DNA from 3 places in the Streptomyces sp. 2-1 genome. Region 3 is predicted to be linked to each of the others. Evidence: riboswitches for the same ligand, from Rfam matches in the RefSeq annotation. Region 3 holds a riboswitch; each other region holds the start of a gene.
What was found. Region 3 has a riboswitch for S-adenosylmethionine ahead of ACN20J_RS14935 (aminotransferase class V-fold PLP-dependent enzyme). Riboswitches for the same ligand answer to the same signal wherever they lie in the genome.

Region 1 (4,586 bases), 6.3 Mb from region 3:
GGCCGTCGGGCTGTCCGCCGCCGCGGCCAGCAGCCGGTCCAGTGCGGACAGTTCGGGGTCACGGCCCGCGAAGTCGGGTACGTCCGCGGGTAGTTGCGCGGGTAATCGGTGCGCCGAAGTCGGGTACGGGGGTACGTGGGCGGGCACCTGCGCGGGCAACTCGGCGGCGCTTGCCGTGACAGGGCCACCGGCGGCGTCGCGGGGAGCGTGCCCGGCGCCGGGAGCGGGGGGCCGGGTGCGGCGGCGCAGCAGGGCGGCATACGCCTCGGCCAGCGCGGGGCCGGGGTCGACGCCGAGTTCGTCGGCCAGCCGACGGCGGCTCCGCCGGTAGACGGCGACCGCCTGGTCACGTCGCCCGACTGCCTCGTACGCCCGGATCAGCCTCGCCTGGGCGTCCTCGTCCAGCGGCTGCGCGACCGCGGCCTCCTCCAGGACGGGCAGCGCGTCGGCGCTCCGGCCCGCCGCGATCATGGCCTCGCCGTACTGGGCGACCGCCCCTCGACGTTCCTCCGCCAGCGCGACGACCACCGGGTGTGCGGAGAGGAAGGGCAGGTCCGCGAGGGGCGGTTGCTGCCACAGCCCGAGCGCGTCGGCGAGCAGCGCGGCGGCCCGTTCCTGGCCGCCGCCCCGCCCGTCCCGTCGTACGGTCACCGCCCCGGCGACCAGGGCCCTGAAGCGCAGCAGGTCGATGGCGTCGTACGGGACGCGCAGCGCGTAGCCGTCGCCGAGCCGGGGGAGCAGCGTGCTTCGAGCGCGTGGTGGGCGGTCCGGTTCGAGCAGGTGGCGCAGGTGCTTGATGTGGGTCTGGACGACGTTCGACGCGGTCGCCGGCGGGTGCTCGCCCCACAGCGCGTCCGCGAGTCCGAAGAACGGCAGTTGCTGTCCACGGGACACGGCGAGCAGGGCGAGTACCGCGCGGCGCTGGGGCGAACCGAGGTCGAGGCGGGTGGCGTCCCGCCAGGCGCAGACCGGCCCGAGTACCTGAATGCGCATGCGTCCCCCGCCCGCCGTTTTACAACTCCCTCACCATTCCCTTTCTCTATCCTCGTTTTCTGCATATCCGGAAGGCGTATTCAGGCCCACTGCCGCGCAGTTGGCCGCATCGGCCCGTGGGTCTGCGCTCGGCGCTCGGCGCTCGGCGGTCAGCGCTCAGCGCTCAGCGGTCAACGCTCGTCGACGGAGAGGTCCGGGTGATCGCCGAGGCGTCGTACGTACTCCTCGATGTGGCGGTACGCGGCGAGGGTGCCGGCCGCGTCGAAGTGGTCGAGGTGGGTGAGCGTCACCCAGAGGTCCCTGTCCGCGGTGCCGAGTTCGTCGCCCGACACGTAGGGCCGGCGGGCGAGTTGCCGGTCGAGCCGATCCAGTGCGGACGCACATGCCCCGTCGGCGAGCAGGCCGGCGAGGTCGCGGAGGATGTCGGGGGCGTGGTTGCTGACGACGCGTCCGCTCCAGCGGTCGCACAGCGCGGGCGCGGTGAGCGGGCCGTCGTAGTGGTGCCAGGTCGCCTCGTAGGCGCCGCGCAGCGATGCGAAGGCCTCGGGTGTCTCGGCGGGGAGCTTCAGGACCGTGGTGGTGAGCGAGCCCGTGAGGCCGAGCAGGTCGAGGACGACCGCCACGCGCCCCGAGTAGGGACAGGCCTCGGACAGGTACAGCTGATAGCGGTGCGGCGCAGGGTAGAAGCCGCCCGCGAGACCCACGCCGATACGGCCGCGGAAGCGGTGCGGACGGGCGGCCGGAGCGGGGGCGGGCGTGCCACCGGCGGCCGTGCCGCAGCCGGACGAGTGGGAGGCCGATGGGTGGGGGCCGGAGGAATGGGAGGCGGTTGCGCGGGAGGCCGTCGTGGTGAAGGTGTCAGTGCTGCTGGAACCGCGGGAAACTGTCTCGGGCATGACTCTCCAGGGGGAACGCGGAGGCCCTGGCCGCCTCGTGGGCGCCAGTGGCGGAACGGAGTGACTGCGCTGCCGTACAGGTCCGGATCGGTCGGACGTGTAGCGGATCAGTAAGCGCTGGAGACACGCGACAAATCGATGTGCAGGCGCCTCGTCAAGCCGTTCCTGGACAATTCCCACCGGTCCTGCCGTCGGGGCTCGCGAGACGCGAGACCACGCTTGCCCCGCCGCTCCGGCGGAACCCGGTCGTCACCCGGGGCACCCCGTCGCGGTGGAAGGGTTGCCTGCCAGCGGGCCGGGGCCGATGACCGCACGAACGGGGAATCCCCGCACGACGGGCGCTGGCAATCGTGACCGTCCCCGCCAGTGTTGATGCGGTCCGCGGGGCCGTCAAGACGGCGTCTCAACAACTGGGCATCCGGCCGCCGGACCGGCTTCGCGCCCTGCACTCGTGTCGCACCGGCGTCGCACTGGCTTCGCACCTCGTGATGAGGAACCCCCGCCGACAAAGAACTCCCCATGGCCGGAAGAAAAGGCACAGCCGTACTGTTGTGCCCGTTGACGACGAGGCGGTGCCCGATCGAGGGCCCGCGAACGCGAGGTCGGCCGGACCCCTGGTCCGCCGAGCAGGAAGGGCGGAGGTGACGCAAGTGCCAGCGCGAACGGTGTCCCGCCGCAGCGTCCCGAAGGCCGCCCCGCTCCATCGCGTACGCCTCTACTCCCGGCCGCACATCGACCTGTTGCGCGTCGCCGGCGCGCTCTGTTGCTCCTGACCTGTATCCCACGCGGTCGCGCCCTTCGGTGAGGGCCGGCCTTCTCGTACGGTCGATCAGGAAGGCACACCTCCCGTGTCCTCAGCACCTTCTGCCCTGCCCACTTCCGCGCATCTGCACCTCGCCGTGGCGCTCGACGGCGCCGGCTGGCACCCCGCCGCCTGGCGCGAACCGGTGGCCCGCCCGCGCGAACTCTTCACTGCCCAGTACTGGGCCGACCTCGTCGCCGAGGCCGAGCGCGGTCTCCTCGACTTCGTGACCTTCGAGGACGGCCTCGGACTGCAGTCCTCGCACTTCATCGAGCCGGACGGGCGGACCGACCAGGTCCGCGGCCGGCTCGACGCCGTTCTCGTCGCCGCCCGCATCGCCCCGCTGACCCGCCACATAGGTCTGGTGCCGACCGTGGTGTCCACCCACACGGAGCCGTTCCACATCTCCAAGGCCATCGCCACCCTCGACTATGTGAGTGGCGGCCGGGCAGGCCTGCGCGTGCAGTTGACGGCACGACAGAACGAGGCGGCGCACTTCGGCCGCCGTACGCTGCCCCGCCTGGACGCCTACGACAGCCCGGCCACCCAGGACGTGGTGACCGAACTCTTCGACGAGACGGCCGACTACGTCGAGGTCGTACGCAGACTCTGGGACAGCTGGGAGGACGACGCCGAGATCCGGGACGTGGCCACCGGCCGCTTCGTCGACCGCGACAAGCTCCACTACATCGACTTCGAGGGCCCGCACTTCAGCGTCAAGGGGCCTTCCATCACCCCGCGTCCGCCCCAGGGTCAGCCCGTCGTCAGCGCCCTCGCGCACCAGACCGTCCCGTACCGGCTGGTGGCCCGCGCCACCGACGTCGGCTACGTCACCCCGCACAACACCGAACAGGCCCGCGCGATCGTCGCCGAGATCCGCGCCGAACAGACCCTCGTCGGCCGCGCGGACCAACCCCTGCACGTCTTCGGTGACTTGGTGGTCTTCCTGGACGAGGATCCGGCCGCCGCGGCCGCCCACAAGGACCGTCTCGACGCCCTCGCGGGGCAGCCGTTCACCAGCGACGCCCGCGTCTTCACCGGCACACCCGCCCAACTCGCCGACCTGCTCCAGGAGTTGTGGTCGGCCGGGCTGAGCGGCTTCCGGCTGCGCCCCGCCGTCCTCGGGCACGACCTGCCGGCCATCACCCGGGGCCTGGTCCCCGAACTCCAGCGCCGGGGCGCCTTCCGCAGCGCCTACGAGGCCGACACCCTGCGCGGACTGCTCGGGCTCGCCCGCCCGGCCAACCGCTACGCCGCCAACGGCAACGCCACCGGCGCCGCTGCCGCCGACGCCACCGCCGCTGCCAACGCCACCGCCTGAGCCGGACGGAGACCGCAGGACCATGAGCAAGCCGCTGAAGCAGATCCACCTGGCCGCCCACTTCCCCGGCGTCAACAACACCACCGTCTGGAGCGACCCGGAGGCCGGCAGCCACATCGAGTTCAGCTCCTTCGTGCACTTCGCGCGGACCGCCGAGCGCGCCAAGTTCGACTTCCTCTTCCTCGCCGAAGGGCTGCGACTGCGCGAACAGGGCGGAAGAATCTACGACTTGGACGTCGTCGGCCGACCCGACACCTTCACCGTCCTCACCGCGCTCGCCGCCGTCACCCAGCACCTCGGCCTGACCGGAACCATCAACTCCACGTTCAACGAGCCCTACGAGGTGGCCCGCCAGTTCGCCAGCCTCGACCACCTCTCGGACGGACGCGCCGCCTGGAACGTCGTCACCTCCTGGGACGCCTTCACCGGCGAGAACTTCCGCCGCGGCGGCTTCCTCCCGCAGGACGAGCGCTACTCCCGGGCCAAGGAGTTCCTGGCCACCGCGAACGAACTCTTCGACTCCTGGCACGGGGACGAGATCGTCGCCGACCAGGACACCGGCACCTTCCTGCGC
Region 2 (4,586 bases), 2.8 Mb from region 3:
GTCCGCCAGCCGATAGGAGGCCAGGGAACGGGCGAAGTCGTCCTTGAGGTTCAGCAGGACCGGGGTCCAACCGGGCGTCCCGTACTGGGAGTTGATCTCGTCGGCGACCCGCTGCACCTCGGCCGTGTAGTCGCGGTAGACCGCCAGGTCCTGCCGCGACGGGTACGCGAACGCCACGTGCACCACCCGCTCGCGCCACTCCGGCCGCTCCTCCAGGAGCTCCCGGAACGCGAGCAGTCCGCGCACGATGTTCTTGGACAGCTCGGTCCGGTCGACCCGCACGACCGCCTTGCGGGCGCTGCCGTCCGGAGCCGTGCCGATCTGCTCGCGCAGCACTGCCAGCCGCTCGTCCACGTCCGGCCGGTGCGAGCGCTCGCGCAGGAAGTCCGCGTCGGCCCCGAGACCGTGCACCCCGATCCGCGTACCGGAGGGGATCCCGGGACCCAGGACGGCGTGACAGCAGTCCGTGAACGCGTCCGCCCACCGCTGGGTGAGGAACGCGGCCCGGTCCGCGCCGAGGATCCCGCCGAGGACCTTCGCCGCGATGTCGTCCGGCAGCAGCCGGAAGTAGTCCGGCGGAGCCCACGGCGTGTGCGAGAAGTGCCCGATCCGCAGGTCGGGGCGGAGTTCGCGGAGCATCCGCGGGACCAGGACCAGGTGGTAGTCCTGTACTAGGACCGCGGCACCCTCCGCCGCCTCCTCGGCCAGGGCCTCGGCGAAGGCGTGGTTGTACGTCTCGTACGCCGCCCACTGGCGCCGGAACTCCTTGTCGAAGACCGGCTCCAGCGGTGTCTGGTAGAGCAGGTGGTTGACGAACCACAGCACGGAGTTGGCGATGTCGTTGTACGCGGCGGCGTGGGTGTCGGCGTCGATGTCCAGCATCCGCACGCCGTCCTCGCCCACCCCGCGTCGTACGGCCTCGCGGTCGCCGTCGCCGAGGGCCGAGCACACCCACAGGGCGCCCGCGTCCGGGCCGATCGCGGAGAGCCCGGAGACCAGGCCGCCTCCGCCGCGCTTGGCCGTGAGCGTGCCGGTCTCGTCCAGGGTGTACGAGACCGGGCCGCGATTGGAGGCGACCAGGATGTTGTGGGTGCCGCGGGTGGAGACCATGACACGAAATCTAGCCCCCGCTGTAAACGCTCAAACGTTCCCACCCGCCGCGGGGGCTGATCGCGCCCCGCGGCGGAGCCGCAAATGTCACCGCCCCGCGCCCCCAAAGGCCAAAAGATTGCGCAGTTCCCCGCGCCCCTTGAAAGCGGCCCCCTGCCTACGCGGCCTTCCTCTCCACGTACTCCTCGATCTCTGCCATCGGCGGCCTCTCCTCCATGTCCACCGAGTACGTGCGGGGCTCGAAGCCGTTCTCGCCGCGTTCGAACTGGGTGAGGGAGGGGCGGATCATGTGGCCGCGGGCCAGGCGGAGCTGGGCGGTGCGGTAGATCGCGGCGGACATGCGGCCCAGGGCCTGGCCGTCCTGGTGGCGGTGTTTGCGGACGCCGACGTCGACCTGGGCCAGGGCGTCCAGGCCCACCAGGTGCAGCGCGTCGACCAGCATGCCCAGCTCGACGCCGTATCCGACGGGGAACGGGAGCTGTTCGAGGAGGGAGCGGCGGGCCGCGTACTCCCCGCCCAGCGGCTGGACGAAGCCGGCCAGCTGCGGCCAGTGCATGTTGAGGAGCGGACGGGCCATGAGTTCCGTAACCCGACCCCCCTGACCTGCGGCGGAGCCCAGCGGGCGGTCGTACATCGCCTTGACGAGGTCCACGCCCGGGTCGGTGAGGAGCGGGCCGACGATCCCGGAGACGAAGTCCGCCGAGAACTCCTTGAGGTCCGCGTCGACGAAGGCGACGATGTCCCCGCTGGTGACGAGGAGCGAGCGCCACAGCACCTCGCCCTTGCCGGGGACGGCAGGCAGCCGGGGCAGGATCTCGTCCCGGTGCACGACGAGGGCTCCCGCGTCGGCGGCGACCTCGGAGGTGCGGTCCGTCGAACCCGAGTCGATCACCACGATCTCGTCGACGAGCGGCACCTTCCTGGTCATCAGCTCACGGCGGATGATCGCGACGATCTCGCCGACGGTCTCCTCCTCGTTGAGCGCGGGCAGTACGACACTCACCGTGGAGCCGGTGGCACGCTTCGCGGCGATGAGTTTCTTGAGCGGGCGGTCCTCGACGGACCAGGAGCGCGTGCTCAGCCAGCGCTCGACGTCTTCCAGCACGTGCGGCTCTCCCTTGCGTTCATTGGGATGCGTGTGCCCGGCGCGAGGCACTGTCGGGTGCGTCACTGTCATCTCGCGGTTCGGACGGCTCTCTCCACCATCCAGGCCTTCGGTTACAGTCTTGAACAACGCTGATGACCATCGCATGTCGGGGGTCGTTGCGTGCACAACCAAAACCAGAGCCAGAACCACAACTGAATACCGCTCATCCAGAGGGGCAGAGGGATACGGCCCGTTGAAGCCCCGGCAACCCTCCAGCCGGTCTCGTCCTGATCATCGTCGATCAGCGCAGCGAGGCTCCCGGCTAGGGAAGGTGCCAAATCCGTCTCACGGCGAAGTGCGTCGTGAGGAAGATGAGGAGAAAGGGCCTCGCCTCCATGGCTGCGCAGACAGTTGCAAGCACCACGAACTCCACCCCCGCCGCGAACTCCGTCGACCTCGGCCCGGCCGCCGCGCTTTCCTGCCGTGAATGCGGCCACCGCGTCCCGCTCGGTCCGGTCTTCGCCTGCGAGGAGTGTTTCGGCCCGCTGGAGATCGCGTACGACTTCTCGGCCTATGACGCCGAGGAGCTCCGCAAGCGGATCGAGGCGGGCCCCGCGAACATCTGGCGGTACGCGCCGCTGCTGCCCGTCCCCGCGGACGTGGCCGACAAGCCGAACATCAACCCCGGCTGGACCAAGCTCGTCCAGGCCGACAACCTCGCGCGCGAGCTGGGTGTCGACGCCGGCAAGCTCTTCGTGAAGGACGACTCCGGGAACCCGACGCACTCCTTCAAGGACCGTGTCGTCGCCCAGGCCATCGAGGCCGCCCGCGCCTTCAACTTCACGACCCTCTCCTGCTCCTCCACCGGCAACCTCGCCGGCGCGGTGGGCGCCGCCGCCGCGCGCGCCGGCTTCCGGTCCTGCGTGTTCATCCCGCACGACCTGGAGCAGGGCAAGGTCGTCATGGCCGCGGTCTACGGCGGCGAGCTCGTCGGCATCGAGGGCAACTACGACGACGTGAACCGCTTCTGCTCCGAGCTGATCGGCGACCCGGCGGGCGAGGGCTGGGGCTTCGTCAACGTCAACCTGCGGCCGTACTACGCGGAGGGCTCCAAGACCCTCGCGTACGAGATCTGTGAGCAGCTCGGCTGGCAGCTGCCCGACCAGCTCGTCGTGCCCATCGCCTCCGGCTCGCAGCTCACGAAGATCGACAAGGGTCTGCAGGAGCTGATCAAGCTCGGGCTCGTCGAGGACAAGCCGTACAAGATCTTCGGTGCGCAGGCCGAGGGCTGCTCGCCGGTGTCCGTGGCGTACAAGGCCGGGCACGATGTCGTACGGCCGCAGAAGCCGAACACGATCGCGAAGTCGCTGGCGATCGGAAATCCGGCGGACGGTCCTTATGTTCTCGATATCGCCCGGCGTACGGGTGGGGCCGTGGAGGACGTGAACGACGAGCAGGTGGTCGACGCGATCAAGTTGCTGGCGCGTACCGAGGGGATCTTTGCGGAGACCGCCGGTGGTGTGACGGTGGGGGTGGCGAAGAAGCTGATCGAGAACGGTCTGCTGGATCCGAGTCTGACCACGGTTGTCCTCAATACCGGTGATGGTCTGAAGACCCTGGACGCGGTTGCTTCCGACACGGGGCTGACCGCGACGATCCGGCCGAACCTGGATTCCTTCCGTGAGGCCGGGCTCGGCTAGTCGTTGTTCGCCGAAGACCGCGCAGTTCCCCGCGCCCCTGAATGGGCCACCCACTCCGACGGAGGTCTAACCCCATGAGCGTCAACGTTCGTATCCCCACCATCCTGCGCACCTACACGGGCGGCCAGGCCGAGGTTTCCGCCGAGGGTGGGACTCTCGGTGCGGTCATCGCCGATCTGGAGAAGAACCACGCCGGGATCTCAGCCCGGGTCCTGGACGACCAGGGACAGCTGCGGCGGTTCGTCAACGTGTACGTGAACGACGACGACGTCCGCTTCGAGCAGGGGCTGGAGACGGCGACGCCGGACGGGGCCGGGGTGTCGATCATTCCCGCCGTCGCCGGCGGCTGACCCGTCGGGAGCCGTGCCGAGGGCTGATCATTACCTTCGGTAACTGCCGTCACTGAGAGTTCATCGAATTGCCCCCTCCGTGAGAGAAGCGGAGGGGGCAATTCTGTATGGTTGAGCGCGGTACAGTTGGGGAACCTGCTTCGATCCGCACGCCGGGCGCATTGAGATCCCGCCCGAAGCCCGACAAGAAGTAGCCAAAGTGCCCCGCCTTTTTGAGCCTTTTATGGCATTCATGGGGCCCGACTTGCCCTGAATCTTCGTGAATTCTTCACATATTCCCGATCGGTCGTGCCCGGAATTCTCGTCGGATTGACCTGTTGCAGACGGCAGTTGGACGGA
Region 3 (4,586 bases):
CGGCCAAGCCGGTCACGCTCTTCGCCGAGATACCCGGCACACCGACCTACACCCCGCGCGATCTGCTCCGCCTGTCCGCGGTCCTGGCCCCGCTGACGGCGGCGCTCGTCCTGCTCTTCGCCCTCACCGTGTGGCCGCTGCTCGGCGTCCCGGTCCTGAAGCCCTGATGCCCGGAAGCCCCCAAACCGTCCTAGCCGCAAAGCCCTCAAGGAGCCCCTCCCATGCTGACCCGTTTCGCCGTCGCCCCCAGTGGCTTCAAGGAGTCCCTGTCCGCCCAGGCCGCCGCCGACGCCATCGCGGCGGGCGTACGCCGTGTCGTACCGGACGCCGAGGTCGACCTGATCCCTCTGGTGGACGGCGGCGAGGGGACGGCCCGGGCCCTCGCCTCGGCGACCGGGGGCCGGCTGGTCGCCCTGCCCGCCACCGGCCCGCTCGGCGAACCCGTGGGCACCCACTTCGCACTGCTCGGCACCGGATCCGGCACCGGCACCGGGTCCGGCATCGGCTCCGCCGACACGGCCGTCGTGGAGATGGCGGCGGTGGCCGGCCTCTCCCTCGTCCCGCACGGCCTGCGCGACCCGGGCGCCACCACCACGTACGGCGTCGGCGAGCTGATCCGCGCCGCCCTCGACACGGGCGTACGCCGCATCCTCGTCGGCTGCGGCGACTCGGGTACGTCGGACGGGGGCGCCGGAGCCCTACAGGCGCTCGGCGCCCGCCTACTGGACCAGGACGGCTTCGAACTCCCCCAGGGTGGCCGGGAGTTGATCCGCCTGCACCACATCGACCCGAAGGGCCTCGACCCCCGCCTCGCCCACACGGAACTGCTCGTCGCCTGCAACCCGTACAACGTGCTGTGCGGCGAACGCGGAGTCGCCCGCGTCTTCGGCCCGCAGAAGGGCGCCACCCCGGCACAGGTCGAGGAGTTGTCCGCGGGCCTGGAGAACTGGGCGTACGTCCTCACCCGGGACCTCCCGGTCACCTGCGACCTGTACGGCGGCCCCGGCACGGGTGCCTCCGGCGGCCTGGGCGCGGGCCTCGCCGCTCTCGGCGCCCGTCTGCTCCCCCGCTTCGAGGTGCTCCTCGACCACCTCGACCTGGACGCCCGCCTCGCCCGCGCCGACCTGGTCCTCACCGCCGAGGGCGCCCTGGACCACCAGACCCCGCGCGGCAAGGTCCCGGCCGAGGTGGCCCGCCGAGCCAAGCTGAACGGACGCCCGGTCCTCGCCCTGGCGGGCACCCTGGGCGAGGGCGCCCACACGGTCCCGGGCGTGGACGCCTTCACCGGCATCCTGCCCGCCCCGATGGCCCTGGCCGAGGCCCTCGTACGAGCCTCCGAACTCCTCACCGACGCGACCGAGCGCGCCCTGCGGATGATCCTGCTGGGGGCGGGGCTGCCACGAGGGGCGGGCGTGTGACCGCAGGCGGCGGTCACACGGGGAGCCCCGCCAGATCACACCGCCGGGACGCAACGCCCTTCCACAGTGCGGTAGTTCCACTGCGCACCGTCCCGCACGAGTTCCTTGACGGCCCGGACGAACCGCTCGACGTGCTCGTCGGGCGTTCCGGCCCCGAAGCTGACCCGAATGGCGTTGAGGGACTTCTCGCCGGGTGCCGCCTCGGGGGCGCCGCACTCGCCCTGGGTCTGCGGGTCGCTGCCGAGGAGGGTGCGGACGAGGGGGTGCGCGCAGAACAGACCGTCCCGCACGCCGATGCCGTACTCGGCGGAGAGCGCGGCGGCGAAGTGCGAGCTGTTCCAGCCCTCGACGACGAAGGAGATGACACCGACGCGGGGCGCGTCGTCACCGAAGAGCGAGAGCACACGCACTTCGGGCACCTCGGCGAGCCCGGTCCGGACGGTGTCGATGAGCTGCTGCTCGCGGGCGACCAGTGTGTCGAAGCCGGCCTCGGTGAGGGCCTTGCAGGCGGAGGCGATGGAGTAGGCGCCGATGACGTTGGGCGACCCGGCCTCGTGCCGTGCGGCGCTCTCGTGCCACTCGACGTCGACGCCGCCGTCCACCCGCCGCGAGACCTTCCGCGAGGCGCCGCCACCCGCGAGGTACGGCTCGGCCGCGGTCAGCCAGTCGGCGCGTCCGGCGAGGACACCGGACCCGAAGGGCGCGTACAGCTTGTGCCCGGAGAAGGCGACCCAGTCGACGTCCAACTCCCGTACGGACACGGGGTGGTGGGGTGCGAGCTGGGCGGCGTCGAGCACGATCCGGGCGCCGTGCGTGTGTGCGGCGGCGGCCAGTTCGCGTACGGGCCACAGCTCGCCGGTGACGTTCGAGGCGCCGGTGACGCACACGAGCGCCGGGCCGTGGGGGTCCCGCTCGGCGAGCGCCCGCTCCAGCGTCGCGACGGCCTCGCCCGGGGTGCGCGGGGCGTTGAGGTAGGTGACGCGGGCGTCCCTCCACGGCAGCAGGGACGCGTGGTGCTCGGTCTCGAAGACGAAGACCTGGCAGTCGGCGGGGAGCGCGGCGGCGAGGAGGTTGAGCGAGTCGGTGGTGGACCGGGTGAAGACGACCTGGTCGCCGTCGCGGCAGTCGAGGAACTCCTCGACGGTCCTGCGGGCGTTCTCGAACAGATCGGTGGACAGCTGGGAGAGGTACCCGGCCCCGCGGTGCACGCTCCCGTAGTACGGGGCGTACGCGGCCACGTCGTCCCACACCCGCTGGAGGGCCGGGGCGCTGGCGGCGTAGTCGAGCGCGGCGTAGGTGACCTCGCCGCCGGTGACGAGCGGGACGGTGACGTCTCGTCCAAGAACGGGCAGCGATCCGGAGGTGTCCTGGCAGGCGGTCCGGTCGGCGGCGGCAGCGGTGGAAACAGACATGGCGAACTCCTGTGAGGCAGGCGGGAACACCACGCGAGCGGGTACGAGTGGGTACGGCTCAAGCGTGGGTGAAGGTGAAAAGGGGTGTGCGGAGGCGGGGCTCGACGCCCTATCGCATTCGCTGGCTCACAGAAGACTCCCTCGAACGACCAGGACCCCTGGTGATGCGAGGGGTCCGCGCTTGCCGTAGACCTCACTGCCTACGGCCTGGTCTTCACCCGGGGCACCCCGCCACGGACGGAGGGTTGCCGGACAGCCGGCCGGGGCCTGATGGCTGTCGCTCATGACCTGCCTGCATCTTGCCACACGATGATCCGACCGCAACCCCGTCGTCCGCATACCGGGACGCCCGGGGAGCGACGGGGCCTTTTTCGCCCCCGCCGCCCCTACCCATTCCCGTCCCTGACTCAGGGGCTCCGCCCCCGAACCCCCAAAGACTGCGCAGTTCCCCGCGCCCCTAGGTCTTCAGGGGCGCGGGGAACTGCGCGGCCAGCAACAGCCGACCTCCACCCGACAACCCACCCCACGGGGTCTGGGGCGAAGCCCCAGGGGACGGGACTGGGTAGGGGCGGCGGGGGCGAGAAACGCCCTACCGGCCCGCAGCCGGCGCCTACGCGTTGGTCGCCGCCACCCACCGCTCCAGCGTGGCCTTCGCCGCCCCGGAGTCGATCGCGTCCGCGGCCTTCGCCATCCCCGCCCGGAGCTGGTCCGCGAGCGGCCCGTCCCCCGGCGAAAGGGCCACCAGCGCAGCCGCAGAGTTCAGCAGCACAGCGTCCCGCACAGGCCCGGTCTCCCCGTTCAGCAGCCGCCGGGCCACATCCGCGTTGTACGAGGCGTCGGCCCCCCGCAACGCCTCCACGGGCACCAGCTCGATCCCCACGTCACGCGGATCGAACGACTCCTCGCGCACCTTGCCGTCCCGCACGACCCACACACGTGACGTGGCCGTCGTCGTCAGCTCGTCCAGCCCGTCGTCGCCGCGGAAGACGAGCGAAGAGTTGCCGCGCTCGGCGAACACCCCGGCCATGATCGGCGCCATCCGGGGATCGGCACACCCGACGGCCTGCGACTTCACCTTCGCCGGGTTGGTCAGCGGACCGAGCGCGTTGAAGACCGTACGGATCCCCAACTGCCCACGCGCGGCACCCGCGTAGCGCATCGCGGGATGGAACTTCGCCGCGAAGCAGAAGGTGATCCCGGCCGTCTCGGCGACCTGGGCCACCCGGTGCGTCGGCAGCTCCAGGTTGACCCCGAGCTTCTCCAGTACGTCGGACGCCCCGGACGCCGAGGAGGCCGCCCGGTTGCCGTGCTTGACGACCTTGGCGCCCGTACCGGCGATGACGATCGCCGACATGGTGGAGATGTTGACGGTCTTCGCCCCGTCGCCGCCCGTACCGACGATGTCGACGGTCTCCCCCGGCACCTCGATCACGTTCGCGTGCTCGTACATCGCCTGAACGAACCCGACGATCTCCTCGACGGTCTCGCCCTTGGCCCGCAGCGCCACCACGAACCCGGCGATCTGCGCGTCGGTCGCCTCGCCCCGCATGATCAGGTCCATCGCCCAGGCGGTGTCGGCGGCGCTCAGGTCGTGTCCGTCCAGCAGGCCGTTCAGCAGGGCGGGCCAGGAACGGACCGCCGCGGTGTCGCCTCCAGCGGGGGTCACAGCGCTCATATGCCGCTCCTGGGTTGTTCGTCCGCGATAGGGACGCCTGTGGAATGTGGGATGTGGAACGTGGGACATGAGATACGGGTC

Region 1: another riboswitch for S-adenosylmethionine. It lies ahead of ACN20J_RS42370 (glutathione S-transferase C-terminal domain-containing protein); the one in region 3 lies ahead of ACN20J_RS14935 (aminotransferase class V-fold PLP-dependent enzyme).
Region 2: another riboswitch for S-adenosylmethionine. It lies ahead of thrC (threonine synthase); the one in region 3 lies ahead of ACN20J_RS14935 (aminotransferase class V-fold PLP-dependent enzyme).

Annotation. Positions count from the first base shown of each region.
Region 1 covers NZ_CP183383.1:9,672,206-9,676,791, forward strand. The annotation lists gene ACN20J_RS42365 (tetratricopeptide repeat protein) at 1-993, opposite strand, end outside; gene ACN20J_RS42370 (glutathione S-transferase C-terminal domain-containing protein) at 1,164-1,889, opposite strand; SAM riboswitch class IV at 2,100-2,245, opposite strand; gene ACN20J_RS42375 (putative leader peptide) at 2,540-2,662, shown strand; gene ACN20J_RS42380 (LLM class flavin-dependent oxidoreductase) at 2,738-4,012, shown strand; gene ACN20J_RS42385 (NtaA/DmoA family FMN-dependent monooxygenase) at 4,035-4,586, shown strand, end outside.
Region 2 covers NZ_CP183383.1:6,212,855-6,217,440, forward strand. The annotation lists gene ACN20J_RS27590 (alpha,alpha-trehalose-phosphate synthase (UDP-forming)) at 1-1,110, opposite strand, end outside; gene ACN20J_RS27595 (glucosyl-3-phosphoglycerate synthase) at 1,268-2,215, opposite strand; SAM riboswitch class I at 2,418-2,575, shown strand; gene thrC (threonine synthase) at 2,593-3,897, shown strand; gene ACN20J_RS27605 (MoaD/ThiS family protein) at 3,972-4,247, shown strand.
Region 3 covers NZ_CP183383.1:3,384,411-3,388,996, forward strand. The annotation lists gene ACN20J_RS14925 (SLC13 family permease) at 1-167, shown strand, start outside; partial or broken gene ACN20J_RS14930 (glycerate kinase) at 222-1,493, shown strand; gene ACN20J_RS14935 (aminotransferase class V-fold PLP-dependent enzyme) at 1,454-2,830, opposite strand; SAM riboswitch class IV at 3,003-3,119, opposite strand; gene trpD (anthranilate phosphoribosyltransferase) at 3,441-4,505, opposite strand.